Regions from separate parts of the Nocardioides sp. NPDC059952 genome, predicted to be linked through region 3. Evidence: riboswitches for the same ligand, from Rfam matches in the RefSeq annotation. Region 3 holds a riboswitch; each other region holds the start of a gene.

Region 1 (12,099 bases), on a different contig from region 3:
CGAGCCGCCCGGCAGCCGCGAGCGCGGAACGAACCGCGGGGAAGGTCCGGCCGAGCTTCATGATGATCGCCGCCTCGGTGTCGGCCAGTCGACGGGCGAGCTCGGGCTCGGGCAGCGTTCCCGGCAGGACCGTGAGCACGTCGGTCTGGCGCACCAGCGGGGTGGAGACCGCGGCGGTGGCGGCTGCGAAGGCAGGGATCCCGGGGACCACAGAGGTCTGGTAGATCTCCTTGAACCGGTCGTGGAGATACATCGAGGAGCCGTAGAAGAGCGGGTCGCCCTCGGCGAGCAGGACGACGTCGCGGCCGGCGTCGAGGTGAGCGGAGAGCCGGACCGCGCAGGACTCGTAGAACTCGGCCATCGCCCCGACATAGCCGCCCGGGTGCGAGGTGGTCCCGGTGGTGACCGGGTAGCGCAGCTCCTCCTCGATCGCCTCCGCTGGGATCAGGGACGACGCGATCCGGCGGGCGTGGGACTGCTTGCGCACCCCGGCGTGGTAGGCGACCACGGATGCCGCGCCGACGATCCGGGCGGCCTTGAGGGTGATCAGCTCGGGGTCGCCCGGGCCGATCCCGACGACGGTGAAGCTCCCACGGATCGGAGTGCTCATTCCTGCTCCTGGGCGAGTGCGTTGAGGGCGGAGGAGGTCATCGCGGAGCCGCCACGGCGACCCCGGACGGTGACGAAGGGGATGTCGATCCCGTGATCGGCGGCGAACGAGGCGAGCGCCTCCTTGGACTCGGCCGCGCCGATGAAGCCGACCGGACAGCCGACGATCGCGGCCGGCCGCGGGCCGCCGTCGAGGATCATCTCGAGCAGATGGAAGAGCGCCGTCGGGGCGTTGCCGATGGCGACCACCGCACCCTCGAGGTAGGGCTCCCACAGGGACAGCGCGGCGGCGGTGCGGGTCGTCCTCCACATCCGGGCCAGCTCCGGGACCCGGTCGTCACCGAGCATGCAGAGCACCTCGTTCTCGCGCGGGAGCCGGCTGCGCGTGACCCCGGTCGCGACCATCGTCGCGTCGCACAGGATCGGCGCCCCGGCCTCCAAGGCACCCCGCGCGGCTTTCACCAGGCCGGGGTGGATGTCCAGATCGGCGGCGAGGTCGACCTGCCCGCTGCCGTGGATCATCCGCACCGCGAGCCGCTCGGCGTCGGCCGGGACCGCGGAGAGGTCGGCCTCGCGCCGGATGGTCGCGAAGGAGTCGACGTAGATCGCCGGACCCTGGTCGATGTAGTCGTAGCGCCGGGTCGGACGGACCTGCGGTGAGGGCACGAGTACGCCGCGCCACGGCGTCACCACGAGCGATGGCGCCCGCTCGGCCAGCGCCGTGACCGCCGCCCGGTCCAGCGTCCCCTCGGCAAAGCCGACGTGCTCGCCGCCGGGCACCTCACCGAAGCCGAGCTCCGTGGCCGGCGCCGGCACCCGGGCGTCGGCCGCGACCGGCTCGACCATCGGTGCGTCGAGCTCGGCGACATGCCAGGGCGCGGACGGCCCCTCGCCGCGTACGTCCAGGAAGCGGGCAGCGAGCGAGACCAACCGGTAGGCGGCCTCGGCGAGCGGCACGACCGGCCCCCACGAGCCACCGACCCGGAGCTGACCCTCAGCCGCGGAGAGCGCCACCACGCCCAGGTCGCACTCCCGCGAGACCAGGTCGCCGCGGCCGTCGTCGAGCACGAAGAGGAACCGCCCCGGCAGCGCGGCCAGACGGGGCGAGGCGCACAGCAGCCGGTCCAGCGACGCCGCGACGCCGCGCAGGTCGGCCCGTCCGCCGGCGAGCCCGGTCTGCGGGGAGACCATCACGTTGCGTACGAGCTCATGGGTCTGCGCCGGCACCAGACCGGTCGCCTTCAGGGCGGTGAGTACCTCACCCGGGAGCGCGCCGTCGACGGAGGGCAGGCCGCGCACCTGCAGGTTGGCGCGGCCGGTGAGATGGATTCGTCCGTCGCCGTAGGTCTCCGCCACGGAGATCAGCGAGAGCAGCGCGGCGGAGGAGACGGACCCGCCGATCAGGCGCAGCCGCACCAGCAGGCCGTCCTCGGCCGCCCACGGACGACCGACTCCGGGGCACCGGTCGGTTCGGACTCGCGACATCAGGACACCTGCTCTGCGTCATGTGCCCTTGCGCGGGGCACGTGGTGACCTGGCGGCGGATGCCGCCAGAGCCAGCAGGTCTTCGGACTCGGAATCGATCGGAGCGGAGCGCCTTCCCGGAGCCAGGCTCCAGTGACTGCCCTCCTCGGAAGGAGTGCGTGCCCCGCCCGTCATCCTCACCGCTGCGCGTCAGTCCCGGACTTTCACCGGGTTCCCTGACCCCATCAGGCATGGAGTACGACTGGCAGGGCGAGACTACCCACTTGCGGACACGGCACCGAATTGCTCGCCCTCCGGCCGCCGGTTGTGCCAGGGTTCGCCTACTCGGAACCTCCCGGCGCCACCCCACAGATGGAGTCCCCCGTGACAGGCTCGGTTCATCGGCAGCTGCTCGTTCTCGCGCCCATCTCGGCGCTCGCACTCAGCCTGACGGCCTGCGCCACGACCTCGGAGTCGACGGTCTCGATCGGTCTGGTGGTGCCGACCTCCGGCGTCCACAAGTCGATCGGCACCGACATGTCCCGGGGCTTCGACCTCTACCTCGATCAGCACGGCGGGAAGCTCGGCGGCCGGCTGATCGACGTCGTCGAGGCCGACGAGGGCGACCGGACCGAGATCGGCGTCGCCGCGGTGACCAGGCTGATCCAGGACGACGAGGTCCAGGCGGTCGTCGGGGTGGTGAGCTCGGAGACGGCGCTGGCGGCCAAGGACGTGGCGATCAACAGCGAGACGCCGCTGATCGTGACCGGCGCCGGTGCCGACGGGTTCGCCGACGGGTCCGACTACCTGTGGCGTACGTCCTCGACCAACACGGACCTGGGCAGCGCGCTCGGGAAGGCGGTCGCCCAGGGAACCGACCGGGGCTCGGCGTACGTCATCGGCTCCGACGACGCAACCGGTCATGAGTTCTCCGACAGCTTCATGATCGCCCTCGAGGCGTCCGGCAGCACCGTGGCGGGTCAGAGCTACACCCCGGCGGGGGTGACCGAGGAGTGGTCGGGGCTCTTCGACAAGGTGGAGGAGTCGGGCGCGGACGCGATCTTCGCCGCCTATGCCGGGAAGGAGGCGGAGGCGTTCGTGACGCAGTACCGCGAGTCGGGTCTGGCCAAGCGAATCCGGCTCTACGGCCCGGGGTTCCTCACCGAGGGCGACGTGCTGTCCGCGCTGGGCGGCGCGGCATCCGGCGTGCGGACCGCGCTGCACTACAGCGACACGATGGACTCGCTGATGAACGACGCCTTCGTGAAGGACTACCGCAAGGCGTACGACGCCACCCCGACGGTCTACTCGGTGCAGGCCTACGACGCCGCGGCCGCGCTCGACAAGGCGCTCGGCCTCTCCGATGACGTCAACCGCAACGAGATCGCCGACTCCCTCGGGTCGGTCGGCACCATCGTCAGCCCCCGCGGGAACTGGTCCTTCGACCCCAACCACAACCCCGACCAGCCCTACTTCCTGCGGGTGGTCAGGGGCACTGCCGACGGCCCCCGCAACGTGGTCCTGCAGGAGATCACCTCACCGGGCAGCTGACTCCGACCGCAGCTCGGCCCGGGTCGCGGCCAGCTCCTCGCGTACGGCGGTGAGGTCCTCGCGCATCGAGGTGAGGACGGCCATCATCTCGGCGTCGGACTCCTCCTCGTGCTCGGCGAGGGTCTCGACGCTCTCCATGCCGGAGACGACCACGGCGAGGAAGAGATTGAGGACCGCGAAGGTCATCACCAGGATGAAGACGACGAAGAAGATCCAGGCGGAGGGGTCCTCGGCCATCACCTCGCGGGCGATGTCGGGCCAGGCCTCCCCGGTCATGGTCTGGAACAGCGTGAACGCACTGGTGCCGAGGTCGCCGAAGTACTCCGGAGCGATCGAGCCGTAGAGGTTGGTCGAGATGACCACCGCGACGTACATCATCAGCCCCAGCAGCCCAGCGACCGCGCCCATCCCCGGCACCGCTTTGATCAGGCCGTCGACGACGCGACGCATGGACGGGACCGAGTTGACCAGGCGCAGCACGCGCAGGATCCGCAGCGCCCGCAGCACCGACATCGGTCCGGTCGCTGGCACCAGCGCGATCGCGACGATCACGGTGTCGAAGATGTTCCACGGGTCGAGGAAGAACCTGGGGCCGTACGCCACCAGCCGCAGCACCAGCTCGACGACGAAGACCCCGAGGAGCACGCTGTCGAGCAGCGCCAGCTCGTGGGCGAGATGTTCGGGGACCATCGTCTCCACGCCGAGGACCACCGCGTTGAGGATGATCACCCCGATGATCACCTTCTGAAAGGTGTCGTCATCGACCAGCGCGCGGATCCGCCCGCGCACCGAGATGTCTTCCGAACCCATGTTCGCTTCGTCCTCCTGTGACCCGTGACAGCGGCCGGAGCCTAGCTGGTCGCCAGGTGGACGGCGAGGCCGAGGCCGGCGAGACCGACCAGCCAGCGCAGCGGGCGCTCGGGGGCGACCCGGACGATCGCCGGCCCCAGGAAGCCGCCGATCACGGCACCCGCTCCGAGGGCGATCGCGGCCGGCCAGCTCACTGGAGCGAAGAAGACGTACGCGATCGCGGCAGTGCCGTTGGCCACGCCGGTGGCGACGTTCTTGACCGCGTTGGTGATCGCGAGGGCCTCGGTGCGCTCGAGCACGAGGACGGCCAGCGCGATGATCCCGACGCCGGCGCCGAAGTAGCCGCCGTAGATGCCGAGCACGAACACGATGACGCCCCAGCCGAACCCGCGGGCCAGGGTACGTCGCTCCTCGACACCTGCCGGGGACGCCTGCCGTGGTGGCCGCGCGGCTGCGCGGGCCGCGGCCCAGGCCCGGATCCGGTCGCGGAGCAGCAGGAGCACCGCCCCGGCGCCGACGAGCCAGGGCACCACCGTCTCGAACGCCTCGGCCGGCGTGGTGAGCAGAAGAGCAGCGCCGACTGCTCCGCCGAGGAAGGAGGCCAGGGCCAGCCAGGCGATCCTTCTGCCCTGGCCGCGCAGCTCGCGCCGCGACCCTGCGATGGTGCCGCCGGTGACGCCGAACATGGCCACCGTGTTGGTGACGTTGGCGACGACCGGCGGCAGCCCCGCGGCCAGCAGGGAGGGGTAGCTGACCAGCGAGGCCAGACCGGCCACCGAACCGGTCAGGCCCGCGCCGACGCCGGCGAGCAGGAGCCAGGCGAGCTCGGCGCTCACCGGGCCGACACTCGCGCTGCCTCCGCGCTCACCGGACCAGGCACGGGCGCTTGGGGTCGAACGTCCACCCCGGCACCAGGTACTGCATGGCGACGCCGTCGTCACGTACGCCGAGCCCGTGCTCGAGGTAGAGCTCGTGCGCGGCCGCGACCCGGTCGTGGTCGAGCCGGATCCCGAGCCCGGGCGCGTCCGGGACCGCGACTGCACCGTCGCGGATCTCCAGCGGAGACTCGGTCAGACCCTGGCCGTCCTGCCAGATCCAGTGGGTGTCCAGCGCGGTGATCTCCCCCGGCGCGGCGGCGCCGACGTGGGTGAACATGGCCAGTGAGACGTCGAAGTGGTTGTTGGAGTGGGAACCCCAGGTCAGCCCGAAGTCGTGGCACATCTGGGCGACGCGGACGGAGCCGGACATGGTCCAGAAGTGCGGGTCTGCGAGAGGGATGTCGACGGCGTTGGTGCGGATCGCGTGGGACATCTGGCGCCAGTCGGTGGCGATCATGTTGGTCGCGGTACGCAGCCCGGTGGCGCGCTTGAACTCGGCCATGATCTCGCGCCCCGAGTAGCCGCCCTCGGCGCCGCAGGGGTCCTCGGCGTACGCGAGCACGTCGTCCTTGCCCTCGAGGAGCCGGACCGCGTCGGCGAGCAGCCAGCCACCGTTGGGGTCGAGGGTGATCCGGGCGTCGGGGAACCGCTCATGGAGCGCGGTCACCGCAGCGACCTCCTCCTCACCGGCGAGGACACCGCCCTTGAGCTTGAAGTCGGCGAAGCCGTAGCGGGCCTGAGCGGCCTCGGCGAGACGTACGACGGCCTCGGGGGTCAGCGCGACCTCCCTGCGGACGCGGTCCCACTCGTCGGCGGCGTCCGGCTCCCGCAGGTAGGGCAGGTCGGTCTTGTCGGGGTCACCGACGTAGAAGAGGTAGCCGAGCATCGGCACGCTCTCGCGCTGCTGGCCGTCGCCGAGCAGCTCGGCGACCGGAACGCCCTGGGCCTGACCTGCGAGATCGAGGAGCGCGGACTCCAGCGCGGTGACGGCGTGGACGGTCGTACGCAGGTCGAAGGTCTGGGCCCCGCGACCGCCGGCGTCGCGGTCGGCGAAGCGCTCCGCGACCTGCCGCAGCAGGGTGCGGTAGCGGGTGACCGGTTGCCCCACGAGCAGCTCGGCAGCCTCCTCGATGGTGCGGCGGATCGGCTCGCCGCCCGGGACCTCGCCGACGCCCTCGCGGCCCTCGGAGTCGGTGAGGATCGCGATGTTGCGGGTGAAGAACGGCGCGTGTGCGCCGCTGAGGTTGAGCAGCATCGAGTCGTGGCCCGCAACCGGGACGACCTCGACCTTCCCAATGGTGGGCACAGTGGTGGTGAGGCTCATGGCAGCTGCAGCTCGCCGTCGACGCGGCGGGCGAGGTGCCACGGGTTGTCGTCGCGTACGGCCTCCGGGAGGAGGGCGGCAGGTACGTCCTGGTAGGCGACAGGGCGCTGGAAGCGCTCGATCGCGAGGCTGCCGACCGAGGTGGTGCGGGAGTCGGAGGTGGCCGGGAACGGGCCGCCGTGGACCATCGCGTGGCCCACCTCGACGCCCGTGGGCCAGCCGTTGAAGAGGATCCGTCCGGCCTTGACCTCGAGCGCGGAGACGACCTGCGCCGCCGCCTCGTTGTCGGCTTCGGTGGCGTGGACGGTCGCGGTGAGCTGGCCCTCGAGAGAGGCCAGGCTGGGCAGCAGGTCCTCGACGGAGTCGAAGCGGACGACGACGCCGGAGGCACCGAAGACCTCGTCGGTCACGCCGGCGAGGCGGGCGGCCTCGACGATCTGGGGCGCGGGGGCGTCGGTCTCCCCGGCGGTGCCCTCGCCGACGACGGTCACGCCGTCGGTGGCGCGGAGGGCGGCGGTGCCCTTCTCGTAGGCGGCGGCGATGCCGGAGGTCAGCATGGTCGCGCCGATGGCCTCGGCGGTGGCCCGGCCGGCGGCGGCCAGGAAGGCGTCCCCCGCCTCGCTCTTCGGGAGGAAGAGCAGGCCGGGGTTGGTGCAGAACTGGCCGGAGCCGAGGGTCAGCGAGCCGACGTAGGCGGCGGCGAGCGCATCTGTGTCGCCCTCGAGAGCCCCGGGAAGGATGACGACCGGGTTGATCGAGGACATCTCGGCGTAGACCGGGATCGGTTCGGGCCGGGCCGCCGCAGCCGCGGCGATCGCCAGCCCGCCGCCGCGGGAGCCGGTGAAGCCGACGGCCTTGATCCGCGGGTCGACCACGAGGGCCTGGCCGAGCTCGATGCCGCCCTTGAAGTCGGTGTCGAGGAGGAAGGAGAAGGTGCCGGCGTGCAGCCCGGCCTTCTCGACCGCGCGGGTGATGGCCTGCGCGACCAGGTAACCGGTGAGCGGGTGCGCCGGGTGGCCCTTGACCACCACGGGGCAGCCCGCGGCCAGCGCCGAGGCGGTGTCGCCGCCGGCGGTGGAGAAGGCGAGCGGGAAGTTGCTGGCACCGAAGACCGCCACCGGACCCAGCGCGATCTGGCGCTGGCGGATGTCGGCCCGCGGGAGCGGGGTCCGGTCCGGGAGCGCCGGGTCGATGCGTACGCCCAGGTGGTCGCCGCGTCGCACGACGCCGGCAAACATCCGGAGCTGACCGGTCGTGCGGCCGACCTCGCCGCTGATCCGGCCCTCGGGCAGGTGCGACTCGGCGACGGCGGCCTCGACGATCTCGGCCCGGGCCCCCTCGATCTCGGCGGCGACGGCTTCGAGGAAGTCCGCCCGGGCTTCGGGGGAGGTGGCGCGGTAGCCGGCGAAGGCCTCCGCCGCGGCGCTGGTGGCCGCGGTGACGTCAGGCTGCTCGGAGTCGGCTCCGGCGATGATCGAGCGGTAGGTCATGGTCCCTTTCCTATCGGGTCGGTCTCTGCTGGTCTCGGGCCGGTCAGGAGATCCGGGCGATCAGGTCGCGCAGCTCGGCGACCTCGTCCTCGCGCAGGTCGGTCAGCGGCGGGCGGACCGGGCCGGCGGGTCGGCCGATCGCGGCCAGACCGGCCTTGACGATCGACACGGCGTAGCCGGCCGTACGGTCCCGGATGTCGAGGTAGGGGATCACGAACTCGTTGAGACGACGGTAGACCTCGTCGCGGTCCTGGGCGCGTACGGCATCGTAGAACTCGATCGCCCACTGCGGCGCGAAGTTGAACAGCGCCGAGGAGTAGGTGCTCACGCCGAGCTGGAGCAGCGGCAGCGCGAACGTCTCCGCCGTCGGCAGGCCGCCGATGTAGATGAGCCGGTCGCCGACCCGGGCGTAGGTGCGGGTCATCTGCTCGATGTTGCCGATGCCGTCCTTGAAGCCGATCAGCGTGGGGTTGCGCTCGGCCAGCTGTGCCACGGCCTCGTCGCGCAGCACCGCGTTGGCGCGGCTGTAGACGATGACGCCGAGGCCGGTCGCCTCGCAGACCCGGCTCGCGTGCTCGACCAGACCCGCCTGGCCCGCCTCGGTGAGGTAGGGCGGCATCAGCAGGATCCCGTCGGCGCCCGCGGCCTCGGCCGCCTTCGCCTGCGCCACCGCGTTGGCGGTGCTGCCCGTCGCCGGCGCCAGCACCGGCACCGCTCCGGCGACCTCGCCGACCGCGGCGCGTACGACCTGGTCGGTCTCCTCCGGGTTCAGCGAGAAGCCCTCGCCCGTCCCGCCTGCGGCGAAGAGGCCAGCGACCGGGAACTCGGCCTGCCAGCTCAGGTGCTTGCGGTAGCCCTCTTCGTCGAACTGGAGGTCCTCGGTGAAATGGGTGACCGGGAACGAGAGGAGCCCACTCTTGAGCTGGGCGGCCAGGTCGGTCGGGCTGTACTCGGTCACGAGTCACGTCCTTCAGGTGTTGGTGATGCGGGTGGTGACCATCACGTTATGAACGTTCGATGATGCTTGTCCAAGCCCGAATTTGAATCTAGTGATGCTTTGGGGGCATCACATTTGGAGGTACGTGGGGTTGGTCTACATCTGTCTCGGACTCTGTCTCGGGGTGGTCGGGGCCGCCGACCCTTTCTCTGAGGGTCTTCTCGACGGACCCCGGAGTAAAGGACGGCCTGCGGCCGCCGGCTTCGCCGGCCGCTATCGCGGTCCTTGACACCGGGGCCCGTCGAGAAAATATTTGGCTGGCTATCGGGGCGGCGGCCCGGGTGTGGCGCAGCGGAATCCTGCTGGGGAGGTGGGGCTTGTGGGGGTGGACGGGTGGCCCTTCGGGCCACTTACCATCCACAGGAGCGATGCCGTTCGCTCACCGCGAAACTGGCTTTTGACCTGCACCTATGGGTGGTTAGATATCCATTCGAAGCGTAGAATCAGAAACATCACGACACACCTCTAAGGGAGGGTATGCGATGAGTCTCGGCCGCGACATCGACCACTGGGGCACCAACCCCGGCGACGCGATCGACGCCGCCCTGCAGGCCATCGAGACTGCCCTCCACGACCTCCTCTCGAGTGACCCCGCGTATTGGCGCACCGGGCAGAAGAAGGACCTGCTGGAACGGTTGGAGAAGCTCCAGGCCCAACAGGCCGCGTTAAAGCTCCGGGTCCTGGCCACGGCCGGCGATATCGCCGAGGAGACCGGCGCCAAGGACGCCTCCGGGTGGCTGCGGACCGAGCTCCTCGTCGACAAGACCATCGGATGCGCCCAGGTGAAACTCGCCACCGCGGTCGCCAAGTACGACCTGGTCGCAGCCGGGCTGGCTGAGGGTGTGGTATCCCAGGACAAGGCCCGGGTGATCACGAAGGCGCTCGACGCCATCGAGACCGACCCGGCCGCCAGCGTCGAGCACCTGAGTCTCGCCGAGAAGCTCCTGGTCGACTACGCCACCCGGTTGACGGCCAACGAGCTGAAGATCGTCGGGAAACGGATCCTGGCCGAGATCGACCCAGCCCGGTTCGAGGAAGCCGAGGCGAAGGCGCTGCAGCGCGAGGAGGACCACGCCCAACGGCGCACGTTCTATTCCTCGCACGACAACGGTGACGGCACCGTCGACATCCACGCCCGGGTCTCTCGTGCGGTCGGGGTCCGACTGCGGACCATGCTCGACTCCCTGGCCCAGCCCCGGAAGTGGTCCGCCGAGGACAAGGGCCGCAAAAGCCCCCTACGACCGCCTCCTCGGCCAGGCCTTCGCCCGCGTGGTCGAGACCTACGACGTCGACCAGCTGCCCCGCCACGGCGGTCACGCCACCACGGTCTTCATCACGATGAGCGTCGAGGACCTCCGCAAGGATCTCGGCACCGCATCTCTCGGGTTCGACGGTGACCAGATCACCGCCGCCGAGGCCCGCCGCCTGGCCTGCAACGCCAACCTCGTCCCCGCCGTCCTCGGCACCAACTCCGAGGTATTGGACCTGGGTCGTACCGCCCGGCTGGCGCATCCGATCCAACACCGAGCATTGCGGCTACGCGATCAAGGTTGCCAAGCCGAAGACTGCGACGCCCCCGCCGCCTGGACCGAGGCCCACCACCTCAAACCCTGGTCCGAAGGCGGGAGAACAGACCTGGGAAACATGGTCCTGTTGTGTCCCAGCGACCACCGCCGCATCCACGACGCCGGCGCTGAGTATGAGCGACTCCCGGACGGACAGATCCGGTTCACTCGACGAACCTGAACTGGTCGTACCCGAACAAGACCACCCCACCACACACGTCCTTCGCCCCTATGCGTCCGCGCCCGCTGAGACGATCGGTGCGCGCTTCCCTGACCCCGGTAGGACTGACCGTCGTCGAACCACTGCCAGCCCTCGAACCGGCGAAGATCGCCGGCCCGGTGCCGATCACCGGACCGCACCCGAGCTCGACGCGGGACCGTGCTGCGCGGGAACGTGCCCCGGTCTGGTCGCGCACCACGCCTGGATGGGGCTACCGCCTGGATGGGGCTACCCCACTGCTACAGATGCTGCCCCAAGCCACGGTGAGGTCCCACGCTCCGCAGCAGAGGGACCAACATCTCGGCGGGGCACAGTGCACAGTGCCCGCAGCGTCGCCGCTGTCACCGTCCGTGCCGCTAGGCAGCCAACCCACTACCCGCCCCGCGCTACCCAGGCTTGTGAATCCTTCACAAGGTGTCATCGTCTTGTAAAAGGCCCGAGACCCCGCCATCCCCCTCAGGGACATCGACGCCAATTCCCAAGCCCGTACCCACCTCAAGGAATCCGCGCCAAACCCCGCCGCCGACCCGATAACCAGCCAAAATTCTCGACGGAGCCCGGTGTCAAGGACCGCGAAGCGGCCGGCGAAGCCGGCGGCCGCAGGCCGTCCTTTACTCCGGGATCCGGCGAGAACACCCTCCGTAACGGGTCGGCGGCCACCAGCCCATGCGAAACCGCACCCCGCGAAAGCCGCCCCTCACCAACCCACCTACCGATTCATCTCGACGATCGCATCCAGCACCCGCCGAACGACCGGACTGACAGACCCCCGAGCCCAGATCGCATGGAGCTCGACCGGCCGCTCGGGATCCTTGTCGAGACGGGTGTCGCCGCCGCCGTGCTCGATGGGGCGGAAGACGACACCTTCGACGTGCAGCGAGCTGGCCGAGACCGGGACGAAGCCGACGCCACGCTCGGCGGAGACCAGGAGCATGGCGGTGAGGACCTGGTGCACGCGCTGCTCGATGCGGGGGTGGGCGTTGGCCAGGAAGCGTACGGAGAGCTCGTGGAAGTAGCGGGACTGCTGGGGGTGGTAGCCGATGACGGGCTGGCCCTCGAAGTCCTCCGGCGTCAGCGGTCGGTCGATCTCGGCCAGGGGGTGGCCTTGCGGGAGCACGGCCATCAGCGGCTCCCGGGAGATGACCCTCGAGGAGAGCAGCTCGGTGTCGAAGGGCGGGCGGGCCAGGCCGA
Region 2 (8,134 bases), on a different contig from region 3:
CCACCCGCAGTTCACCGAGCCCCACGCGGCGCTGGAGCAGGCGGGCCACCGAGTCACCGAGGTGCGCCTCCGCCACGAGGACGGGTTCACCCTCGACCCGGCCGCGGTGCCCGAGGACGCGGACCTGGTCGTCGTCGGCAACCCGACCAACCCCACCGGCGTACTCCATCCCGCCGAGATCCTCCGCGCCCTCCTCCGACCCGGTCGGCTGGTCGTGGTCGACGAGGCCTTCATGGACGCGGTCCCCGGCGAGCCCGAGACGCTCACCGGCGAGCACGCCGAGGGCCTGCTGGTGATCCGCAGCCTCACCAAGCACTGGTCGATCCCGGGGGTCCGCGCGGGCTACGTCGTCGGCGACGCCACCGCGATCAGCGACCTGGAGGCGGTACGCACCCCGTGGTCGGTCTCGGCCACCGCCGCCGCCGCGATGCTCGCCTGCGCGACCGAGCGGGCGAGCGCCGAGGCCCGCGAGCGCGCCGAGCGGATCACAGCCTGGCGCAGCCACCTCGAGGCCGGCCTGCGTGACCAGGAGATCGAGTACGTCGCCTCGACCGCCTCCTTCGTCCTGGCCCGCCCTGGCGCCGGGGTCCGTGAGGCCCTGCGCGAGCGGGGCATCGCCGTACGCCGCGCCGACACCTTCCCCGGGCTCGGCCCGGACTGGGTGCGGATCGCGGTGCGCCCGCAGGAGCCGACCGACCAGCTCCTGGCCGCCCTGCGGAAGACCAGGGGAGCAGGGTGAGCCCGCGGGCGATCGGGATCCTCGCCGGCTTCGCGCTCGACCGCCTGCTGGGCGACCCACGGCGCTACCACCCGGTCGCCGGGTTCGGCATGGTCGCGATGCGGGCCGAACAGACGTGGTACGCCGACGACCGGGCCCGCGGCGTGCTCCACACCGCGACCCTGGTCGGCGGAGCGGTCGCCCTCGGCGCCGCCGCGGAGCGGCTCGCTCCCGGCCGGGCCGGGAAGACCCTGGTGACCGCGGCAGCCACCTGGGCGGTCCTGGGCGGCCGCTCGCTGGAGCGCGAGGCCCTCGCCGTCCACGAACATCTCGACCGCGGTGACCTCCCCGCCGCGCGGCAGCGGCTGACCCACCTCGTCGGCCGCGACACCGACGAGCTCGACGCCTCCGAGGTCTCCCGGGCCGTCGTCGAGAGCGTCGCCGAGAACACCTCCGACGCGGTGGTCGCGCCCCTGGTGTGGGGTGCCGTCGCGGGCGTACCCGGCCTGCTCGGCTACCGAGCCGCCAACACCCTGGACGCGATGGTCGGGCACCACAACGACCGCTACGAGCACTTCGGCTGGGCCAGCGCCCGCCTCGACGACCTGCTCAACCTGCCCGGCTCCCGGCTCTCCGGCCTGCTCACCCTGGCCGCCGCGCCCTCGCGCGCGAAGCAGGCGTGGACGGCCTGGCGCCGCGACGCCGCGCAGCACCCGAGCCCGAACGCCGGCGTCGTCGAGGCGTCCTTCGCCGGCGCCCTCGACATCCGTCTCGGCGGTACGAACCGCTATTACGGCAACCGGATCGAGCACCGCGCGGTGATGGGCGACGGCCGCGACGCCGCCCCCGCCGACGTCGTCAGTGCCACCACGCTGGCCCGCAGGGTCGGCATCGGCGCGGCCCTGGTCGCGGCGGCGTACGCCGTCATCGTTCAGCGCCCGTGACGGAAGGCCCGCGCCAGGACCGCGGGCGGAGCAACGGCGATGCCCGGCCCGCCGGCGCGGGTCCACTCGGCCAGGGCGTCAGCGACCCGGGTCGACCCGGCCCGGGCGACCCAGACCGGCCGCGCCCCGCGCTGCCGGCCCTCGGGTGAGGGGCCGACGACCACGACATCGGCGCGCTCACACGGGCCGAGGCAGTCGGCGACGCGTACCGTCGCCGACTCCCCGGCCGCCGCGTTCAGCGTCGTGAGCACGGCCGCGTGGTCCACCCCGGGCGACTTCCGCTCGGACCCGCAGCAGCAACCGCGGCATACGGTCAGCGTCGGCCGCCCGAGGGCCGGGTCGCTCATCCTTCGCAGGCCTCGCAGTCCGGGCCGTTCTCGATCGCACAGACCGCGGCGTCGCTCCAGTCGTCCCAGGTCAGGTCGTCGATGGCGTCGGTGGCCTCGGTGGTCGGGTTCTCGTTCATGCTCATGCCTCTCCGTCGAACTGGGTCAGTTGGTGCGGTTCTGCTTGCTGGCCTGGATCCCGGCCCGCGAGCGCAGGTAGTACAGGCTCTTGATGTTCGGGTCGAGCAGCGCGAGCTTGTGGATCTTGCTGATGTATTGAGGTGTCGCGTCGGCCTGGAAGAACAGGTTCAGCGACTGCGACTGATCGATGTAGGCCTGGCGGTCCGAGGCCCGGGCGAGCAGGATCTCCTGGTCGATCTCGTAGCCGGTCTTGAAGACGTCCTTCTCGTGCTCGTCGAGCCAGGTGACGTGCTGCACGGAACCGCCGTTGTCGATGATGTCGGAGATGTGCTCCTGGTCGTAGACGCCGCGCTCCTTCATCACCTCGACGAGGTTCTGGTTGGCTCGCGGCATCTCACCGGCCGAGGTGGTCTGGTTCCAGACGTTGGCGACGTACGGCTCGATGCCCTGGCTGGTGCCGCCGACGATCACCGCGGTGCTCATCGTCGGCGCGATCGCCATCAGGTGGGAGTTGCGTCGCCCGACGCACCACTCCGGGATGCCCGCGGCCGCGCCCATCCACCGCGACGCGGCGTCGGCACGCGCGGAGATGTGCTCGAAGATGTCCTTGTTGAGCGCCGCCGCCTTGTCGGACTCGAACGGCACCCGCTGATTCTGCAGGTAGTCGTGGTAGCCCATCACGCCGAGCCCCAGGCTGCGGGCCTTCTCGGTGTAGCGCACGGCCCGCTCCAGACCACGGATCGTGCGGGCCTTGCGCAGGAACGCCTCGGCGACCGCGTCCAGGAAGACGGTCGCGACGTACGCCGTGTCCTGGTCCTTCCACTCGTCATAGGTCGAGAGGTTCAGTGAGGAGAGCACGCAGGTGTAGGAGTGGTCCTCGTCGGAGAAGAGGGTGATCTCCGAGCACAGGTTGGAGGCCTTGTTCTCCAGCCCGTTGGCCTTGTAGGACTCGGTCTGGGCCGCGTTGACGGTGTCGACCTTCCAGATGTAGCCCTTGCCGAGCACCACCCGGATCTTCAGCACCCGCTGGTAGCGCTCGAGCGCGTCCTTGTCGCCGGCCAGCATCCGGTCGATGAACGCCTGGCTGAAGATCCAGCCGATGTTCTTGTTGGCCGGCTCGCGGAAGATCAGGTCGGCGAGCTCGTAGAAGTCCGGGTGGTCCACCGGCAGGTAGCCCGCCCAGGAGCCGCGCCGGGTGGCGCCCTGGCTGATCTGGTTGGTCATCTCCACGAAGTTGCAGAAGACCGGGACCACGCCGTTGGCCTTGCCGTTGTCTGAGAACTTCGCGCCCCGGGGCCGGACGTCGCCGAGGTACGCCGAGGTGCCGAACCCGTTCTGCGACAGGATCGCGGCCTCCTTGAGGGTCTCGTAGAAGCCCCACACCGAGTCCTCCACGTAGGAGCCCTCGCACGAGACCGGCAGGCCGCGGTCGGTGCCCAGGTTGGAGAGCACCGGCGTCGACGGCGAGAGCCAGCCGTTCCAGATCGCCTCGAAGAACGGCTCCTGCCAGGAGACGCCGTCCTCGCGGGGGTACATCTCGTCGGCGAGGTCGCCGGCGGTGGCCGCGATGGTCTCGTAGCGCTCCCGGACGCTCTGGTCGGCCACGGTGTACTTGGCCTTGAACATCGCGTAGCCCGCGGTGGTCATGAAGGCGGGCACGGTGCCCGAAGCCTGCAGCGCCTTGCGCTCGGCAGAGAGTGCTTCCCAGCTGTTGTCACTCATCAGGCTGTTACTCATTAGAAGCTGAACTCCGTCTCGCCGATGTTGCGGTTGTATTCGTTGCCGGTGACCTGGAAGAAGTCGTGGAACTGGGTGCCGTTGATGCCGCTGTAGAACCACTCGGCGATCGGGTTGTCCTCGACCCTGAACAGCGGCTCCATCCGCATGTTCTCCAGCGTCATGTCGACCCGGGACTTCACGAAGGCCTCCAGGTCGGCCTGGTCGATGCCGGTGATGGGCCCGTGGGCGAAGAGCATCTCGACGATCCGGGCCTCGTGGGCGTAGAGGTGCTCGGCGACGCCGCGGACGCGCTCGAACAGGTCGGAGCGCTCGGCCTCGAACTTGTCGGCCGGGACGGTGGCGGCGTACTCGTCCAGGGTGGTGTTGAACAGCCAGGCGCCGCCGGTGGCGTGCAGGTTCTCGTCGCGGGCGGAGAAGTTGATGCCGCTGATCACGTTCTGCAGCAGGTTCTTCCCGCCGGACTGGAAGTGCTTGAGGAAGGCGAAGTTGGAGTAGAGGACGCAGTTCTCCATCAGCGTGAAGACGCTCAGCGCGTAGAGCAGGTCCTCGTCGGCGATCGCGTCCCACACGAAGGCGATCCGCTCGGCCAGCACCGGGTCGTTCTTGTAGGAGTCGTAGAACTCCTCGGTGTCGATCATCAGGGTCTTGTTGAGCTTGGCGTAGAACGGCGCGTGCATGTTCAGCTCGGCGAACGAGAAGGCGTTGGTCATCATCTGGACCTCAGGCCGCGGGAAGGAGTGGAAGAGCCGGTCGCCCCACACCTCGCCGCCGAGGATCAGCTCGTAGATGGTGAACAGCTTCAGCGTCGTCTTGACCGCGGCCTGCTCGGCGTCGGTCATGTTGACCAGGAAGTCCTGCTTGTCGTTCTCGACCGGGATCTCCTCGGCCGTCCAGAAGATGCTCCGCTGCTTCTTGGCCAGGTCCTCGGCCATCGGATAGTCGAAGACGTACGCCGACTTCTCCGTGCGGATCGGTAGACCCTCGGTGTCGATCAAGCCCCATGCCCCCTTGTTCAGGCGAGCCCCGCGGCCCGCTGGATGTCTCGTGCATCCGTGCCGGGGCAGGAGAGGACGGCGTCGTACGCGCTCGATCCCCTGACCTTCCCTCGAGGTCGCGGACCCCACCATGAGGTGGGCACTGGCAGGTCTTCGGACTCGTGGGCGTCATCGTGCTCGGTCCTAGTGGCCGTCGCTTCCCAGGGGCATGGCTTGCTCCCAGTGCTTCGTGACGGCGGTCGTTCCCACTCACCGCTGCGGGGCAGTCCCGGACTCACACCGGGTTCCCTCTTGCCTCTCCCGCCCCGTCGCCGAGGAAGGAGAACCAGCTGCGAGGACCACTATATGCGGGAATTACACCAATGCAACTTCCTAGATCTTGTGCTTCGCCGTGTCGTCGGAAACATCCCCGGCACCGGTTCGACGACCCGTGCTAGCCTCGGCGCCGAGTCGAACGCATCCTGACGGATGCCAGGGAACTCCGGTGTGAATCCGGGACTGGCGCGCAGCGGTGAGGGCGACGGCGATGCTGAGAAGCCACTGGGGACGAGTCCCTGGGAAGGCGGCCTCGCCGGGTGAACCCGAGTCCGAAAACCTGTCGGCTCAGATGTACGTCACGGCCCTCGCGACCAGGGTCCAGAGGACCTGAGAGGCCGACCGCCGTGGAAGACCGTGCCCGTGATCGCGCCCGTGCTCGTGCCGGGAGGCGACGCGTCCCGTTCCTACCGCTGGTGGCCGGGTTGCTGCTCGCCTCGGCGCTGAGCGTGGTGGCGTCCCTGGCGTTCGGCTCCGAGCACATCCCGCTGACCGAGGTCGTCGCCACGGTCACCGACCGGCTCGAGGGGGAGGCCACCGGGAGATGGGACGTGATCGTGTGGGAGCTGCGGCTGCCGCGCGCGCTGATGGCGCTCGTCGTGGGCGCCGGGCTGGCCGTCGCCGGCGCCGGCATGCAGACCCTGGTACGCAACCCGCTGGCCGACCCGTTCCTGCTCGGCATCAGCTCCGGTGCAGCCGTGGGGGCGACGGCGGCGATCACCACCGGCGCCCTGGTCGGCTTCGGGATCTACGCGGTCTCGACCGGTGCCCTGCTCGGGGCGATCGGGGCAGCGCTGCTGGTCTGGCTGGTGGCGACCGCGCAGGGCGGACTGACCCCGATCCGGCTGGTGCTCTCCGGGGTGGTGCTCTCCTCGGGGCTCTCCGCGATCGCCTCCTTCCTGGTCTTCGCCAGCGACGACCCGCGGGCCGCGAACTCGGTGATGTTCTGGATGCTCGGCAGCGTCGGCGGCGCCAGCTGGGAGAAGCTGTGGGTGCCTGCGGTCGTCGGTCTCGTGCTTGCCGCCGGGATGCTGGCGCTGCACCGGTGGCTGGACGCGCTCGCCGCCGGGCCGGAGACCGCGGCAGCGCTCGGCGTCAACGTCGCGGCGCTGCGCGGCACCCTGTTCGTCGGCCTCTCGGTGCTGGTCGGGGTGCTGGTCGCGGTGAGCGGCGGGATCGGGTTCGTCGGCCTGATCGTGCCGCACGCCGCCAGGCTGCTCGTCGGGGCCCGGCACCGGGTGGTGCTCCCGGTCGCGGCGCTGGGCGGCGGGCTCTTCCTGCTGTGGGTCGACGTGCTCGCGCGGATGGTGGCCCGACCGCAGGAGATCCCGCTGGGGGTGGTCACCGGCGTCGTCGGTGCACCGCTCTTCCTGCTGCTGATGGGCCGGAGCCGCTACCGGTTCGGCGGTGCTCGATGAGTGGGCGCGGCGGCGCGGGGCCGGTGCTGCGGCTGCGCGGGGTCGGGGCCCGTTTGGGCGAGCGTGAGGTGCTGCGCGATGTCGACCTCGACGTACCTGCGGGGACCAGCCTCGGGATCGTGGGCGTGAACGGGGTGGGGAAGTCGACGCTGCTGCGCATCCTGGCCGGCGTACTGCGGCCGAGCACGGGGCAGGCCCAGCTCGCCGACGACTCCGGTCGGCTCCAGGAGATCTCCCGGATCGGCTCGCGCGAACGCGCCCGCCGGCTTGCGTACGTCCCCCAGGAGGAGGTCGCCTCGGCCGAGCTGCTCGTCGGCGAGATGGTGGCGCTGGGCCGGGTGCCGCGCACCCGGCCGTGGTCGCGAGGCGGACGGCAGGAGCGCGAGATCGTCCGGGCCGCGCTCGATGCCGTCGGCCTGGCCGACCGTATCGACGACCCCTGCGACCGCCTCTCCGGCGGCGAGCGGCGCCGGGCGGTGCTCGCCCGCGGCCTCGCCCAGGAGAGCCCGGTGATGCTCCTGGACGAGCCCACGAACCATCTCGACGTCGCCTGGCAGCTGCGGCTGCTGCGGACGGTCGCCGACCGGGCCGAGACCCTGGTCGCGACGATCCACGACCTCGACCTGGCGCTGCGTTCCTTCGACCAGCTGGCGGTTCTCGGCCGGCCGCGGGGCAGCGATCCCGACAGCGGCCCGGCGACCGTCGTCGCCCACGGGCCGCCGGCCGAGGTGCTCGACACCATCCGCGTCGATCTCCACTTCGGCGTCGGCTCCGTCCAGGTGCCCCACCCGCACCTGGACCAGCCCCATCTGCTCATCCACCCCCGGAAGGACCACTCGGCATGACCTCTCTCCCGACCATCCCCGTACGTCGCGGCGGCCTCGCCTGCCTGGCCGCGCTGGCACTCGGCTCGACGATCCTCACCTCCTGCGGTGCGGCGGAGAAGACCAGCGTCGGCACCGCGGCCCAGGAGAACGACGGCGCGATCACCGTCGAGAACTGTGGCGAGAAGGTGACCGTCGACGAGCCGGTCACCGAGCTCTACGCGTACGACGGCGGGATCATCTCCATCGCCCTGGCCGTCGGTGCCCGGGAGAACCTCGTCGCGGTCACCGGCATCGCCCGGGACCAGGAGCTGCTCGAGCTGGCCTACCCGAAGGACCGGGTCGGGGAGCTGAAGGTCGTCGGGGACGAACAGCCGACCCTGGAGACCGTCCTGGCGCTCGAGCCGCAGCTGATGTTCGCGGGCTGGAACTACGGCTTCAGCGAGTCACGCAACCTGGTGCCCGAGACCGTGGAGGAGCACGGCATCGAGACCTACCTGCTCAGTGAGTCCTGCCGGCAGGAGGACGGCGACCGCGGCACGATGGAGGCCTGGACGGCGCTGCGTACCGACCTGCTCAACATCGGTGAGCTGACCGGCCACGGCTCGGAGGCGAAGAAGGTCGCGGCCGACATCGACGAGCGCCGCGAGGCCCTGGAGAGCGCGCCTAGCCTTGCGAAGGCGCCGACCGCGTTCCTCTTCGACTCCGGCATC
Region 3 (8,753 bases):
CTGCTCGGCGATCAGGTCGACCTGGCTCTTGGCGATGCCGGCGGCGTCGGCCTGGCTGACGAAGACGTCACGGAACTGGGGCTCGGTGTCGGAGTCCATCGTGACGACCTTGGTGCCGGCGTTGCGGGCCTCCTCGAGGGCGTCGCCGATGGCGGTCGGGTCGTTGGCCGAGACCACGAGCGCGCCGGCGCGCTGCTGGGTCGCGGTGTTGATGAAGCTGACCTGGGAGTCGGGGGTCGACTCGGTCGGGCCGACCTGCTTCCACGTGGTCCCGATCTCCTCGGCGGCCTTCTGGCCGCCGGTGTCGGAGGCATCAAAGTAGGGGTTGCCGAGGTTCTTCGGGATGAAGGTGATGCTGCTGGTGTCGCCGCCACCCTCTCCATCGCTACCGCTGTCGCTACCGCCGCCACAGGCGGACAGGGCGAGGCCGAGGGCCGCAACGATGGCGACGGCACTGCCTGCGCGTCGGAACTTGCTGGTCATGTCTCTCACTCCGATTTCTTTGAGTTCTTAGAGGATGGTTCGTCCGAGCTGTGTTGCCGGCGATAGGTGCCGACGATGCGGCCGGTCCAGCCGAGAACGCTGGCCGCGATGACTGCTGCGATGAGAAGTACGCCGGTGATGATCTGGATGAGGTTGGCGCTGGTCCCGTCGAGGCGGAGCGCGCTGCCGATCGTCCCGATCAGGACGACGCCGGCGATGACGCCGGGGATCGCACCCCGGCCACCGAAGATGGACACCCCGCCGAGCAGCACCGCCGCGATGACCTGGAGCTCCATACCGGTGGCGTTGTCGCCCCGCGCGCTGCCGTAGCGCAGCGTGAAGTAGATGCCCGCCAACCCCGAGACCAGCCCGCTGAGCGTGAACAGGATCAGCTTCGTACGGTCGACGTTGACGCCGGAGAAGCGGGCCGCGTCCTTGCTGAGACCGGCCGCGAAGATGCCGCGCCCGAAGGGGGTGAAGTGCAGGACCACGGCGAAGATCAGGATCAGGACGACCAGCGGGATCGTCATCAGCGGGATCTGGGAGTCGCCGATCCGGGCCTGGACGAGGTCTTGCCAGGAGTCGGGCCAGTCGGTGATCGCGGTGGTGCCGAGCGCTCCGACCGCGATGCCGCGGAAGAGCGCCATGGTGCCGATCGTGACGGCCAGCGACGGCAGCCCGTAGCGGGTGACGAGCACGCCGTTGAGCGCTCCCGCGACCGCGCAGGCGAGCAGGGCGAGCACCATCGCGGCGACCATCGGCAGGCCCTCGCGGTGCAGCACCCCGAACAGGACGCTGGAGAGTCCGACGACGCTGGCCACCGACAGGTCGATCTCGCCCGTGATGATGATCAGCGTCATCGGCAGCGCGATGAGCAGGATCGGCGCGATGTCGAGGACCAGGAAGTAGACCGTGATCGGGTCGGAGAAGTTGAGGATCGCGATCGAGGCGTACGTCCACACGACGACGAGCAGGGCGATGATCGCCGTGTCCCTGGTCATCAGGGTGCGCTGCCACCACGGCTTGGCGTGGGCGGCGTACGTCCTCGTCGGCGCCTTCTCAGAGGCAAGGAGGCTCATGCCGCCACCTCCGTCGAGGGGAACGAAGCGTACGGACGTGGCGGCCTGAGGCTTGTTGCCGTTCGCTGGCGCTCACTCATGATTCTTCCCTCTCTGCGAGGAGCTTGTCGTGCTGACGGCGCGCGAAGTAGCGGTCCAGGACGATCGCGCCGATGATCAGCGCGCCGACCACGGCCTGCTGCCAGAAGTCGGGGATGCCCAGGACCGGGAGCGCCCGGTTGATGGTGGTGAGGAGGTACGCCCCCAGCGCCGCCCCGAGGACGGTGCCGCTGCCACCGAAGATGGCCACACCGCCGACGACCGCGGCGCCGACCGCCTCGAGCTCGATGCCCTGGCCGACACCGGAGCTGATGGTGCCGTAGCGGGAGACGTACAGGATCCCGGCGAGGCCGGCGAGCGCACCCGAAGTGGCGAACGCCTGCAGGACCCGGCGCTTGTCGCGCAGCCCGTAGAGCGTGGCGGCGTCGGGGTCGGAGCCGATCGCGTAGAACTCGCGGCCGGCGCGCGTGGAACGCATCAGGTAGATCACGACGGCCAGCAGCGCGAACGAGATCCAGGCGAGGTTGGGGATGAACAGGAACGACCCGGTGCCGAAGTCGAGCAGCCCGGGCGGGATGTCGGAGGCGTTGATCCGGTCGCTGCCGGCCCACTCGAGCATGATCCCGCGGTAGACGTAGAGCGTGCCGAGGGTGATGACCAGCGCCGGCACCTTGGCGAAGGCGACCAGCGCCCCGTTGACCAGGCCGAGCACGGCGCCCGCGGCGACGGCGATCAGGACGACCACGATCACCGGGAGCCCGGTGTCGAGGAAGAGCCGGCCGGCGAGGTAGGCGGTGAGGCCCAGCGTCGAGCCGACGCTGAGGTCGACGTTGCGGGTGATGATCACCATCGCCTGGCCGATCGCCAGGCAGACGAGGATCGCGGGGGTCAGGGTGAGGTCGCGCCAGCCGTCCGTGCTGAACAGGAAGTTGGGGTTGACCGCAGTGGTCACCACGAGCAGGAGGATGAAGGCGATGGCGATGCCGGTCTCGCGCTGCTTGAGAAGCCAGGTCAGCCGGTTGGCTGCTCGGTGGCGTGGCTGCGGCGCGGCCGGAGCGGGCGCGTCGAGCGTGGTGGTCATGATGCCTCGCTGATGTTCAGGGTGGCGGAGTGGTGGGCCGTCGCCGCGCGCATGACGGCCTCGGGGGTCGCCTCCTCGCGGCTCAGCTCGGCCGTCTGGTGGCCCTCGCTGAGAACGATCACCCGGTCGGCCATGCCGAGCACCTCGGGGAGCTCGGAGGAGATCATCAGGATCCCGAGCCCCTCCTGGGCCAGGGACGAGAGCAGCCGGTGGACCTCGGACTTGGTGCCGACGTCGATGCCCCGGGTGGGCTCGTCGATGATCAGCACCTTCGGCCGGGTCGAGAGCCACTTGGCCAGGACGACCTTCTGCTGGTTGCCGCCCGAGAGGGTGCCGGCCAGGGTGTCGAGCGTCGCGGCCTTGACCTCGAGCCGGGCGGCCCAGTCGGCGGCCGAGCGGTTCTCGATACCGCTGCTGATCAGCCCGGTGCGAGCGAGCCGGCCACTCATCGGCAGCGTGATGTTGCGCGAGATCGGTGCGTCCAGGACGAGACCGTGCTGACGACGGTCCTCGGGGACGAACGCCAGACCCATCTCGATCGCCCGCCTCGGGTCACCCGGCGGGACCGGGCGTCCGTCGAGGACGACCTCGCCGCTCTCGTAGGGGTCGACGCCGAAGATCGCCTGCGCGACCTCGCTGCGCCCGGCACCGACGAGGCCCGCCAGGCCGACGATCTCACCTTCGCGGACGGTCAGGCTGATGTCCTGGAACAGTCCCGTGCGGGTGAGGCCCGTGACCTCGAGCAGTGGCTTGCCGACCGTGGCCTCGAGCTTGGGGTAGAGGTCGGAGACCTCGCGTCCCACGAGCCGCTGGACGATCTCGTCCTCGGTGACCTCGGAGATGGGGTCGGTGGAGATGTAGGCGCCGTCGCGCATCACGGTGATCGTGTCGCACAGCGCGAACACCTCGTCGAAGCGGTGCGAGATGAAGACGACGGCGCAGCCCTGGTCGCGCAGCGTGCGCGCCACGGTCATCAGCCGGTCGACCTCGTTGCCCGAGAGGGCAGCGGTCGGCTCGTCCATGATCAAGACCTTGGCGTCGAGCGAGAGCGCCTTGGCGATCTCGATCAGCTGCTGGTCGGCGATGGAGAGGCCTTCGGTCGGCCGGTCGGGCTCGATCGGGACGCCGAGCCGGGCGAAGAGCTCGACGACCTCGGTGCGCATCGCGGCGCGGTCGATCTTGCCCCAGCGGTTGGTCGGCTGGCGCCCCATGAAGATGTTCTCGGTGACGGAGAGGTCGGGGAAGAGGGTCGGCTCCTGGTAGATGACCGCGACCCCGGCCTGCTTGGCGTCGGCGGTGTTGCGGAAGTCGACCTGCTCCCCGGCGAGCAGGTAGTCGCCGGCGTCACGACGGTAGAGCCCGGCGACGATCTTGACCAGGGTCGACTTCCCGGCTCCGTTCTCCCCCACGAGCGCGTGGATGGATCCGGCCTCGACCCGGAGGCTTCCGGACCGGAGGGCGCGTACGGGGCCGAACGACTTGGCCACGTCCCGCAGCTCCAGTGCGGCGGGTGTGTCCGGCATGGGCAGCTCCTCGAATTGAAAGGTTTCAAGCCTGGTTTACGCTAGTGATGGCAATCACATACGTCAACACTCTGAGGCCGCTAATTTGAGCGAGATCCGGACTTTGTCATCAGACCGTGTCGGCGCCGGCCTGTCTCCAGGCGGGAATCCCACCGCGTCAGACGGCGTTCAGAGCCCTATGCACGCACTCTGGGTATGGGCACATCCGCACTCGGCATCACTCAACGGACGGCTGCGTGAGGTCGGCATGAACGCCCTCGGCGCGGACGGCTGGAGCGTCGATGAGATCGACCTCTATCGAGAAGGTTTCAATCCACTTCTGGTGGAGCGCGGCGAGGCTGACGTACGCCACCACCAGGACCGGCTGCGGGAGGCCGATCTGCTGGTCGTGCAGTTCCCGCTGTGGTGGTATTCGGTGCCGGCCATCCTCAAGGGCTGGATCGACCGCGTCTTCGAGTCGGGGTTCGCCTTCGACGTACCGGATCCGGAGACCGGCAAGCCGCTCAAGTACGGTAAGGGCGGCCTGGTCGGCAAGCGCGCGCTGACCGTCGTCACCGCCGGCGACCGGGCCGCGACCCTCGGTCCGCGTGGGATCAGCGGCGACATCGAGGACGTCCTGTGGCCCCTGCTGCACGGCACGTTCTGGTACACCGGGATGGACCCGCTGCGGCCGCACCTGATCACCGACGCCGACACCATGAACCCGCAGCTCATGGCTCGGATCGAGGCCGACCTGACCGTACGTCTCGAGGGCGTGATGAGGGAGCCGCGGATCGACTACCGGCCGATGGCCGAGGAGCACTACGACCACACGATCAGGCTCCACGACTCGGTCGCGCCCGGGGAGGACGGGCTGAGCGCCCATCGCGAGGGCTGAGGCCCCGCGCGGGCGGAGTCGCCTGCTACGGTCTTCTGGCCAGCCGCTCGGGACGTAGTCCCGGCACGGGAACCCGGTGAGAGTCCGGGACTGACGCGCAGCGGTGTGGGTGACGGACGGGACACTGTGCCACTGGGCCCTCGGGCCTGGGAAGGCGTCTCGCGCCGGTCGATCCCGAGTCCGAAGACCTGCTGGCCCTGCAGCACACCGCTGCCGGTCAGCACGGGCGACGCGCACCAGCCCGCGACCCGCTCGAGGACCGACGTGCACCCCTCCCGCACCATCCGAACTCTCACCGCGAGCACCGTTCTGGTGCTCGGCTCGACGCTGGCCGGCTGCGCCGCCGACCAGCCCTCCGGGACACAGCAGGCGGCCGCCGGCACCGCCGGCTTCCCGATCACCCTGACCAACTGCGGCCGCGAGATGACCCTCGATGCACCTCCCGAGCGTGTCGTCTCGCTCAACCAGGGCTCCACGGAGATCCTGCTCTCGCTCGGCCTGGCCGACCGTGTCGTCGGCTCCGCGACCTGGACCGACCCGGTGCTCGACTCGCTGGCCGCGGCCAACGAGGACGTGCCTCGGCTGGCCGAGAACGCGCCCTCCTACGAGCGCGTCCTGGAGACCGAGCCGGACTTCGTCACGGCCTCCTTCGCCAGCACTCTGGGCGAGGGCGGGGTGACCACACCCGAGAACCTGGAGAAGCTCGGCGTGGGCTCCTACCTCTCCCCCGCCGAGTGCCTCAAGGACAACGAGGGCGACGACGACGGCACCCGCCACGACGCCCTCGAGATCGAGACCATCCTCGGCGAGATCACCGACCTGGCGCGGATCTTCGGCGTCCCCGAGCGGGGCGAGGAGCTCGTCGCCGACCTGTCCCGGCGGCTCGAGAACGCCGAGAGCGAGGCACCGGCCGGAGACGTCAGCGCGATGTACTGGTTCGCCAACTCGGAGTCGCCCTACCTGGCCGGCTGCTGCGGCGGCCCCGGGATCATCGGGCGCACCCTCGGCGTGGAGAACGTCTTCGACGACACCACCGACGAATGGCCGCAGATCAACTGGGAGACCGTCGCCGAGCGCAACCCCGACGTCATCGTCCTCGGCGACCTGACCCGCAAGAGCCAGACCGCCGAGACCGCCCGCGCGAAGATCGACTACCTGAAGACCAACCCGGTCACGTCGCAGATGGAGGCGGTGAAGAACGACCGCTTCGTGACTCTCTCCGGCGCCGAGCTCAACCCGTCGATCCGCACCGTCTACGCCGTCGAGAACGTCGCCGAGCAGCTCGCCGACCTCGGCCTATGAGACTGCGTACGCCGGGCTCCGATCAGCCGAAGCGTCACCCCGGTCGGCCGACTTGGCACGGCGATGACGTCTCGGCCGACGTACGTGACATCTCGACCGACGCGGGCGACGTCTCGGCCGACGGACGTGACGCCTCGGCGATCGGGGTCACCGGCGTCCTGCTGGTCGCGCCCTTGGTGGTGCTGGCCTCGGTCGCGGGGGCGATCACCGTCGGGCCATCCGACCTGAGCGTCACCGACGTCTACCGGGTCGTGGCTGACCGGGTCGGCCTCGGCTCTTCCGGCCTCACCCTGCTCCAGCAGAGCATCGTGTGGGACCTGCGGCTGCCACGTACGCTGCTGGCGGGGATATGCGGAGCGGGACTGGCGATCTGCGGGGTGATCCTGCAGTCGCTGCTGCGCAACCCGCTCGCCGACCCGTTCGTGCTCGGCATCTCCTCAGGAGCCTCGACCGGCGCGGTCTCGATCGTCGTGCTGGGCGTCGGATCGGGCGCGATCGGGCTCTCCACCGGGGCGTTCGCGGGAGCGCTCGTCTCGTTCGCACTCGTGCTGCTGCTGGCCTCGCTCGCCGGCGGCACCACCGACCGGCTGGTCCTGGCCGGCATCGCCGCCACCCAGCTCTTCTCGGCGCTCACCTCGTTCATCGTGTTCACCGCGGCCGACGCCGAGCAGACGCGCGGGGTGCTGTTCTGGCTGCTCGGGTCGCTCTCCTCGGCGAGCTGGACCGACGTCCTGGTCTGCGGGGTGATCGTGCTCGGCGGGCTGCTCTGCTGCGTCGCGGGCGCCGGCTGGCTGGACGCGTTCGCCTTCGGCAACGACGCGGCGGCCTCCCTCGGAGTCGACGTCGGCCGGATCCGGGCGGTGCTCCTGGTGCTGACGGCGCTGATGACGGCCGTCATCGTGTCCACCTCGGGCGCGATCGGCTTCGTCGGGCTGGTGCTGCCGCACCTGGCACGCGCACTGGTCGGCCCCGGACACCGGCTGCTGCTCCCGGCGACCGCGCTGCTCGGCGCGATCTTCCTGATCTGGGTCGACACCGCGGCCCGGACCGTGATCGACCCCGAGGAGCTCCCGGTCGGGGTGGCGACCGCGCTGGTCGGGGTGCCCGCCTTCGCCCTGGTGCTGATGAGGGCCCGCCGATGAGCGAGCGTCAGCGAGCGACCCGTCAGCCTGTCATCGGGTCGCGTCCGTATTCTGGCGCTTGCGCTACGGAGGCGGCCCGATGACGGCGCTCGAGGCAGGGCGGGTCCGATGGGCTCCCCGTGGGCGCCTCGTCGTCGACGACGTCTCCCTCCAGGTCGAGGACGGCGTCACCGTCGGGCTGCTCGGGCCCAACGGTTCCGGGAAGTCCTCGCTGATCCGCATCCTGGCGGGGCTGCGGCCCGCGGACTCCGGGGACGTGCTGCTCGACGGCAGCCCGCTCGCCGGCATGTCCCGGCGCCGGCTGGCGCGACGGCTCGCGGTCGTCGAGCAGGAGCCGGCGACCAGCCAGGACCTACGGGTACGCGACGTCGTCGCGCTCGGCCGGATCCCGCACCGCCCGGCCTGGGCGCCCGACAGCGCCCACGACCGCGCCGTCATCGTGGAGGCGGCCACCCACGCCGGCATCGCCGACCGCCTCGACCAGCGCTTCTCGACCCTGTCGGGCGGCGAGCGGCAGCGTACGCAGATCGCTCGGGCGCTCGCCCAGGAGCCCGAGATCCTGCTCCTGGACGAGCCGACGAACCACCTCGACGTACGCCACCAGCTGGCCCTGCTCGCACTGGTCCGCCGGATGCCCACGACCTGCCTGGTCGCACTGCACGACCTCAACCTCGCCGCCACCTACTGCGACCAGGTCTTCGTGCTCTCCGAAGGCCGCGTCGTCGCCGGCGGGGCGCCCGCGCAGGTGCTCACCGAGGCCCTCATCGCCGAGGTCTACGGAGTCCGCGCCCGGGTGCATCACGACGAAGGCGTCGTCATCCGTTTCCTCGGCCCGGTGTGACGATCAGCCGGTCGAAGCGACTCAGTAAGGAATCCGAGCGCAGCCGTAATCGAACGGGTACCGCATCTTACGATCGCTGGCCGGGCCGAACACCCCGTCCACGTCACTTCCGGTGAAGCCGAAGCGGTTGCTCTGCAACCACGTGACGGCGTTCACCTTCAGACCCAGACCCACTGGAAGCTCGCGGCCGCGCGCGTCTCGCAGCCGCGGTACCTGATGTCGTCGTTCCATGGCCAGGTCATGGCCTTGCTGGTGTTCGGGCCGAACAGGCCGTCCTGCTTGAGCCCGTGACGCCCCTGGGCCACCTTCACCGCCGCCTTGGTCGCGTCGCCGTAGATCCCGTCGACGTCCAGGTTGCGCCCGTAGCACTGATTCAGGGCCCGCTG

What was found. Region 3 has a riboswitch for cobalamin ahead of ACFV9G_RS29090 (ABC transporter substrate-binding protein). Riboswitches for the same ligand answer to the same signal wherever they lie in the genome.
Region 1: another riboswitch for cobalamin. It lies ahead of ACFV9G_RS21355 (nitrite reductase); the one in region 3 lies ahead of ACFV9G_RS29090 (ABC transporter substrate-binding protein).
Region 2: another riboswitch for cobalamin. It lies ahead of ACFV9G_RS24330 (FecCD family ABC transporter permease); the one in region 3 lies ahead of ACFV9G_RS29090 (ABC transporter substrate-binding protein).

What each region holds. Positions count from the first base shown of each region.
Region 1 is NZ_JBHWLY010000054.1:8,040-20,138, forward strand. Features, by position in the region: gene cobJ (precorrin-3B C(17)-methyltransferase) at 1-610, opposite strand, end outside; gene ACFV9G_RS21350 (precorrin-8X methylmutase) at 607-1,275, opposite strand; partial or broken gene ACFV9G_RS21355 (nitrite reductase) at 1,906-2,094, opposite strand; cobalamin riboswitch at 2,150-2,355, opposite strand; gene ACFV9G_RS21360 (ABC transporter substrate-binding protein) at 2,458-3,624, shown strand; gene ACFV9G_RS21365 (ion transporter) at 3,610-4,434, opposite strand; gene ACFV9G_RS21370 (sulfite exporter TauE/SafE family protein) at 4,476-5,270, opposite strand; gene ACFV9G_RS21375 (enolase C-terminal domain-like protein) at 5,299-6,636, opposite strand; gene ACFV9G_RS21380 (aldehyde dehydrogenase (NADP(+))) at 6,633-8,126, opposite strand; gene kdgD (5-dehydro-4-deoxyglucarate dehydratase) at 8,170-9,084, opposite strand; gene ACFV9G_RS21390 (DUF222 domain-containing protein) at 9,606-10,520, shown strand; gene ACFV9G_RS21395 (HNH endonuclease) at 10,462-10,869, shown strand; gene ACFV9G_RS21400 (LysR family transcriptional regulator) at 11,618-12,099, opposite strand, start outside.
Region 2 is NZ_JBHWLY010000072.1:431-8,564, forward strand. Features, by position in the region: partial or broken gene cobC (Rv2231c family pyridoxal phosphate-dependent protein CobC) at 1-739, shown strand, start outside; gene ACFV9G_RS24305 (cobalamin biosynthesis protein) at 736-1,662, shown strand; gene ACFV9G_RS24310 ((2Fe-2S) ferredoxin domain-containing protein) at 1,650-2,009, opposite strand; gene ACFV9G_RS24315 (hypothetical protein) at 2,006-2,134, opposite strand; gene ACFV9G_RS24320 (ribonucleotide reductase N-terminal alpha domain-containing protein) at 2,154-3,851, opposite strand; gene ACFV9G_RS24325 (ribonucleotide-diphosphate reductase subunit beta) at 3,866-4,864, opposite strand; cobalamin riboswitch at 4,991-5,209, opposite strand; cobalamin riboswitch at 5,294-5,482, shown strand; gene ACFV9G_RS24330 (FecCD family ABC transporter permease) at 5,593-6,597, shown strand; gene ACFV9G_RS24335 (ABC transporter ATP-binding protein) at 6,594-7,442, shown strand; gene ACFV9G_RS24340 (ABC transporter substrate-binding protein) at 7,439-8,134, shown strand, end outside.
Region 3 is NZ_JBHWLY010000121.1:368-9,120, reverse strand. Features, by position in the region: gene rhaS (rhamnose ABC transporter substrate-binding protein) at 1-483, opposite strand, end outside; gene ACFV9G_RS29110 (ABC transporter permease) at 489-1,562, opposite strand; gene ACFV9G_RS29105 (ABC transporter permease) at 1,639-2,682, opposite strand; gene ACFV9G_RS29100 (sugar ABC transporter ATP-binding protein) at 2,679-4,205, opposite strand; gene ACFV9G_RS29095 (NAD(P)H-dependent oxidoreductase) at 4,384-5,082, shown strand; cobalamin riboswitch at 5,106-5,293, shown strand; gene ACFV9G_RS29090 (ABC transporter substrate-binding protein) at 5,347-6,384, shown strand; gene ACFV9G_RS29085 (FecCD family ABC transporter permease) at 6,381-7,526, shown strand; gene ACFV9G_RS29080 (ABC transporter ATP-binding protein) at 7,606-8,367, shown strand; gene ACFV9G_RS29075 (peptidoglycan-binding protein) at 8,526-8,753, opposite strand, start outside.